Regions from separate parts of the Paenibacillus sp. FSL H8-0034 genome, predicted to be linked through region 3. Evidence: a T-box and tRNA genes for the amino acid it is inferred to sense, from the RefSeq annotation. Region 3 holds a T-box; the other regions hold tRNA genes.
What was found. The T-box of region 3 lies ahead of NST47_RS17555 (arginine--tRNA ligase). A T-box ahead of a tRNA ligase gene usually reads a tRNA of that ligase, here a tRNA-Arg.
Positions count from the first base shown of each region.

Region 1: it encodes a tRNA-Arg, which carries the amino acid that the T-box ahead of NST47_RS17555 (arginine--tRNA ligase) is inferred to sense. The anticodon was not compared.
Region 2: it encodes a tRNA-Arg, which carries the amino acid that the T-box ahead of NST47_RS17555 (arginine--tRNA ligase) is inferred to sense. The anticodon was not compared.

Region 1 is NZ_JBBOBS010000001.1:19,480-21,753, reverse strand. It holds gene NST47_RS00075 (stalk domain-containing protein) at 1-199, shown strand, start outside; gene clpP (ATP-dependent Clp endopeptidase proteolytic subunit ClpP) at 332-913, opposite strand; tRNA gene NST47_RS00065 (tRNA-Arg) at 1,104-1,178, opposite strand; gene NST47_RS00060 (sugar-binding transcriptional regulator) at 1,423-2,274, shown strand, end outside.
Region 2 is NZ_JBBOBS010000001.1:249,881-252,154, forward strand. It holds gene NST47_RS01110 (AraC family transcriptional regulator) at 1-786, opposite strand, end outside; gene NST47_RS01115 (hypothetical protein) at 995-1,219, shown strand; tRNA gene NST47_RS01120 (tRNA-Arg) at 1,358-1,434, opposite strand; gene NST47_RS01125 (aldo/keto reductase) at 1,683-2,274, shown strand, end outside.
Region 3 is NZ_JBBOBS010000001.1:3,853,517-3,855,790, reverse strand. It holds gene NST47_RS17555 (arginine--tRNA ligase) at 1-1,021, opposite strand, end outside; T-box leader at 1,073-1,300, opposite strand; gene NST47_RS17550 (S9 family peptidase) at 1,444-2,274, opposite strand, start outside.

The DNA of each region.
Region 1 (2,274 bases), 3.8 Mb from region 3:
CGGTATATTTAAAGGACCGATCAAAATCAATGGCGAGATCAGTCTGATACCGCAATCAGGGGTGATTACCGCGTTTGACGGGATGCAGATTCTGGCCCGAACGACGGGTGATGAAGCAGCCTTGGATATTGAATTCACACCACCAGCAGGGTCTGCGTTCCCGATTGACCTGATCTTCTTTCCATTGGATGATAAATAATAAATCAAATCGATAGCTGAAGGCTCTCCCTTGTCGTACTAAGGGGAGGGCTTTTATTTTTAATAAACAAAGAACCGTCCATCAGCAGCTTGTGCTACTGAATAGACGGCCCTCAATGTAAATAGGGTAAACTTATAGTTTGGTTATGACTTTATCGATCAGACCATAGATCCGCGCGTCTTCCGCATACATGAAATTGTCGCGATCCGTATCTTTTTCGATTTGTTCAAAGGTTTGTCCTGTGCGTTCTGCCAAAATGGTATTCAATTTATCACGCATTTTAATAATACGAGCGGCACGAATAGCAATATCACTGGCTTGACCTTCGGCACCACCAAGTGGTTGATGGATCATAACCTCACTGTTCGGAAGCGCAAAACGTTTGCCTTTGGCACCAGCAGCGAGCAGGAATGCACCCATTGAAGCTGCCATACCTACGCAAATGGTAGAAACGTCGGGCTTGATGAACTGCATGGTATCGAAGATCGCCATGCCTGAAGTAATCGAACCGCCTGGACTGTTGATATAAATATTAATGTCTTTGTCAGGATCCTGCGCGGCCAAGAAAAGCAACTGGGCAATAATGGCGTTCGCTACTTGGTCGTTAATGGCCGTACCGAGAAAAATAATGCGATCCTTCAGCAAACGGGAGTATATGTCATACGCCCGCTCTCCTCTGGCATCGGGTTCAACTACCATGGGTATAAAACTCATAAGCTGCAGCCTCCTAAAAGTACATGAATGTTTGATAACACTATAACCATCATAACGGAAATATAAACAAAGGTCAAGAAAGGTCAAACGATCGGCATTAAAAAACCTTCACAACGCAGTCTGGAAGCTGATGACCGTATCGTAAAGGCTATGAATGTTTGTATGGATAACACGAATTCGTTGAAGGTAATGGCGCGCCCGCAAGGAATCGAACCTTGATCTCAGGCTTCGGAGGCCTACGTCATATCCATTGGACCACGGGCGCACATTTAAATATATAGTTTAAAATGAACGAGCAAGGGTTATTATATGATATGCGGGAGTAAATTGCAACCTTGTTTTGACGGTGCGTGATTTTTGACCAAATTGTGAATTGCTGTTGAAATTAACAAGTCAATTCGTTATAATAAGATTACTAAGAAAGTCTTAGTGCTTTTTTTTGGAAGATGTGGGACGAAAAATGTAGTGGCGGGACAAAAAAAGTCCATAGCATAGCGGGAGTGTAAAGTATGAGAGAAATTCTCGATATTCAAAAACAGCTTTTGCCCGATCTATTGGATACGATGAAAAAAAGGTATACGATTCTGCACTTCATTCGTGTATCCGGCATTGTAGGCCGCAGGACACTGGCAGGTTCACTGAACACCACGGAGCGTATCATGCGCAGCGAGGTCGATTTTTTGAAATCGCAGGGACTGCTTGAAATCGAGGCTTCCGGTATCCGGATCAGTGAAACGGGTCGGCAACTGCTTGAGCAAATCGAACCGTTAGTCAAGGAGCTGTTCGGACTGACTGATCTTCAGGAGCAGATTCGATTGCATTTTAACCTGAAGCAGGTTGTTATTGTTCCAGGCGATTCAGAACTTTCACCCCACACCAAAAAGGAACTGGGACTCGTAGGCGCGGCCATTCTGCGCAAGTACGTAACCCAGGATGAGGTCGTTGCGGTAACCGGTGGGTCCACAATGGCTGAAGTCGCGAATCACCTGTCTTCCTCCACATCGCTCAAGCGCTGCGTATTCGTACCAGCACGCGGCGGACTGGGAGAAAGCATGGATTTCCAGGCGAATACGATTGCTTCAACAATGGCGAAGAAAACCGGAGCTCGTTACCGATTGCTGCATGTTCCTGACCAGCTTGGTGAGGAAGCTTATCAATCCTTGATGCAGGACAGCTCCATATTGGAGAGCATTGCCTTCATCAGAGGCGCTCGAATCGTTATTCATGGCATAGGAGAAGCTATGCTGATGGCAAGACGGCGTAAGGTTGATGAGTCGACTACAGCGATTTTACAGCAGGACGGGGCTTTGGCAGAAGCGTTCGGGTATTATTTTGACCGTGATGGGAAGATACTGCATAAG
Region 2 (2,274 bases), 3.6 Mb from region 3:
AGGTATACCGACTAACGAACCGATGTGTTCCACAGATTTCGATTCCGTTTTTAACAACCAACAAGCTTGTCTTATTCTGCGAGCGATCAGATATTCGGTGATGTTGCCCCCTATTTCGGATCGAAACAGATGAGAGACATGGTGCTTAGAAAGATGAAGTTCTTCGGCTAAGGCGCTGAGGTCAAAAGGTTCTGTATAATGCTCCTCTACCCAATTCATAATTTTCTCAGCATGGCTCTCAGGACGTGCGGCTCCACCGAAACTACCATTATGCAAGGATTTGAGATAATCTAAAATGTTGAGAATCAACATAGAGGCAGCTTCGAGTTCTATCTCCCTATCCCACGAAAATAAATCTTTAAAACGTTCAAGAACACCCGAAATATAACCCATGTCGCGATCCATACGAAACACCTGATTGGAAAGTTGTTCTTTCCACACCTGTTCATAAAAACGAAAGAGGAGAGGGAAATTTTTAAGAAATGGTGCAAAGGTTGAGGGTTCAAAATTCAAAATCGTGCGCTCATAAGGACATTGATTAGTATCAAATTGAACACGATGTAACTGGAAAGGTTGGAAAATTACTACGCTTCCTGATTCCAAATTATAAAGCTTGCGGTTGAGGGTCAGATTGCCTTTGCCTCGATGGACAAATAATACCTCGATGCCTTTGTGATAATGGTAAAAAACATAAGGTTTTTCTGTGGTTACAATTCCATAACGAAGTTCTAACGCCCTTTTATTTAAAACACGAAATCCCTTATCTATACTTTCTGGGAATTCCATCCAATTACCTCTCCCCAATAATGATTTTTTTCAATTATAACAATAGCGTGATATTTTATAATAGAAAGCTATAACTTTTTATTTTAAAAATAGATTACGATTACATTATTGATGTGAACTAATTATACGTTATTGTGCTGGATGAACTAAAATTAGATATGCCAAGAATGGAGAGGGTGAACATGTTGATGATGAAGCAATTTTGATCATGAATAAGGCAAGTGAAAGAACGGAAGGATTGTTAGTTGATTATTTTCCATATGTGAACTCCATCCAAGAAATTAGTGACGGAATAAGAAACACATTCGACAAACATTTAAAACAAGTCGATCAGGAAGATATAATGGTTTTAAAAATGGTTAATGAAGCTGCTGCATGGCATGCGTTTGAATGTATAAGACGGTTTTATAAGAACAAGGCCAATCATTTTTAATTATTCTCTTTTTCACTACGACTCCTACAACAAAGTGTTCGCCAATTATTGCCGCACTCGACTGATGAGCCGGTTAATATTGAACAAAAAAAAGCCACACCGAAGAGTGGCTTATCATCTAAATTAGAATAGTTGAAATGGCGTACCCGAGAGGGATCGAACCTCCGACCTACAGTTTAGGAAACTATCGCTCTATCCTACTGAGCTACGGGCACGCGGTAACTAATATTGTACCACAAAGCATCGTCAGAAAAAAGTCTCCGTCCAAACTTGTTTGAACCAGTTTTACCACCTATATCAATTGAATTTATGATTACATCAACGTAACTAACGCAGCTTATCTTAACTACTTATATCTTATGGAAATACTTGGTACAATAGATTAAGCTGTACATCATGTTTATCTACTTCTACGGTATTGAATACAGCTTAAATCACGATCTATTGGAGGCGAATTTAGAATATGACAATTCCACACCGTCAATTAGGCTCGACTGGCCTTTCTGTTAGCGCTATCGGAATGGGAGGCATGCCTTTATCGATCAACGGTAGACCTTCAGAAGAGGAAGGCATCAAGACCATACATACGGCGCTCGAACAAGGGATTACCTTTTTTGATACAGCCAATGCTTACTGCTTGAATAACGATGATTTTGGGCATAATGAACGATTGTTAGCCAAAGCCTTGCAGCAGCATCCCCAAGCGATAATTGCCACCAAAGGCGGCCTTACTCGTCCTGATGGACGCTGGGAACCGAACGGTCATCCGGACTACTTGCGTCAAGCTTGCGAGGATAGCCTATTGGCACTCGGTTTGGATTCAATCGTATTGTATCAATTCCATCGTCCCGATCCTGCAGTTCCTTTTGCAGAATCTCTGGGTGCGTTGGCTGAATTGCAAAAGGAAGGCAAGTTGATTCATGCTGGGCTTTCCAATGTGTCTGTAGCCCATCTGGAGGAGGCCAAAGGGATCATTGAAGTGGCCAGTGTGCAAAACCGAATGAATCTGTTTGACCATTCATCAATCGATGTTCTCAAATACTGCGAGGCCAATC
Region 3 (2,274 bases):
CCTTTTCAAGAATACCGAATTTCCACATATGGTAGGCAATATCTTTGGCTGTATACGTTAAAATCCCGTTCGATCTGACCAATACTTTATCTGCCTGATAATCCGTATCTACACCCGCCTCCGGCAACTCCTCGGATTGCTTGAGCACCCAACAGCCGCTCAGCTTCCCCTCCGTGACTTGACGAAATACAGCCGTCTGCTGCAGCAAATCAAACGTTGATGCCCAGAAACCTTCTCTCACAATATTGCTTTCCCAAACCAGCACGTCATATCCAATGCCAAACTGCTTCATTTCATCCAGCTGTTCGCGAACGATACGTTCAGCAACCAAAGAACCGATCCATGCCATATTGGAATGCCCCTCTTCCAATTGCTGCAGCACCTGAACACGTGCTTCCTGCAGCTCCGCGTTGACCTTATAGGCTTGATTAATCTTGGCATACGTATCCCAACAATAATCTCCAAAACGAGCATGAGCTTGCTCCACAGACGTATTCAGAATCCCGACCACCGTATCTGCTAATTGATTACCCAGATCATCAATATAATTATGAACCTCTACCTCATGTCCCGCGTATCTCAACATACGGGCCAGTGCATCCCCGATGCAGGAATTCCTTAAATGGCCGATATGAGCTGATTTGTTAGGGTTGATCGAAGTGTGTTCGATGAGCACCTTGGATTGTGAGCCATTCGGGGCTTCGATTTGACGAGCAGCCCAAACGGCCCAATTCAGATGAAAATTTAAAAAGCCGGGTGCTGCCACTTGAATCTGTGCAACCATTCCCCTTATGTTCCCTTGCTGCTCCAGCCTTTGCTGAAGCTCCTCAGCAATGTGCAGGGGGGATTTGCGTAAAGCTTTAGCCAGCTTCATGGCAATGTTCGTACTGTATTCTCCATGCTCAGGATACATCGGATGCTCAATTTGGATATTCAGCTCAGGTCCCGGTTCAATTCCCTGTGCAACCAGCATCTCACGCACGTGTAGTTCAATTTCTGAGCTCAATAACGTGTTTAACATATCTTATTCCTCCTCATTTATGGCTAAAACACAAAAAGCCCCCGTCTCTAAATAAGAGACGAGAGCTCGCGCTTCCCGTGGTACCACTCTAAGTACTGGTCCTGTGTCACAAGGCCAGTCACTCTGCTGATAACGGCAGTTACCGGATCCCCCTACTTGGTTGTGTTCGGAGGACCATTTCCCGAGTCCGCTTCATTCCAATCATCCGTACCGGATCTCACCTATTCCGGCTCACTGTGACTCTTTGTCTGGAATTACTGTCTCGTTCATTAATATTGGCATATCGTAAAAAGCATACATGGTGGCAATAGCGTCAAACTATTATATCTGAGTAATTCTTTAATTTGTTAGCTAATCTCAAATTTGAATTATACATATTTATACATGAAGTATAACTGGATGTCAAGCCGTTATTCAGCGCTCTACTTACTTAAGTGATTATCAAGGAATTTTAACATCGCCTGATAGAAGTCAACTCGATTGGCATATGTCTGGAAGCCATGACCCTCATCATTTTTAATCATATAAGGGGCATCAATTCCACGCTGACGAAGTGCCAATACGATCTGATCCGACTCGCTCTTCTTTACCCGTGGATCGTTGACACCTTGAGCGAACATGATCGGTGTTTTAATTTGGTCGGCATGCAGCAAAGGCGATCTGTCCTCCATCTGCTTCTTATCCTTCTCAGGATCACCAACCTGCTTGTACAATTTTTGACGATCAGGCTCCCAGTAAGACGGCATCGTATTAAGGAAGGTGAACAGGCTGGAAGGCCCCATATAATCTATTCCGGCGGCATACAAATCAGGGGTAAACGTTACTCCCGCCAGTGCTGCGTAGCCTCCGTATGACGCACCATATATTGCGATTCGCTTCGGATCCGCGTACCCTTGCTGTTTCAACCAGCTCACGCCATCGGTAATATCATCCTGCATCGTATTGCCCCATTGCTTGTCCCCAGCCAACTTGAATTCCTTACCGTAGCCTGTAGAGCCGCGGAAATTCATCTGCAGGACGCCGTAGCCGCGATTAGCTAACAGTTGCACCTCACTATCGTATCCCCATGAATCACGTGCCCAAGGTCCACCATGTGGAAGGATGACAAAAGGCAAGTTGGTGCTACCGGTTTTGGGTAGAGTCAAATAGCCATTGATTGTATACCCATCACGCGATCTGTAGGAAATCGGCTTCATTTCAGCCATCTGCTCTTCTTTGATCCATGGTTTGCTATCTGCGATTTTATCCAGTGT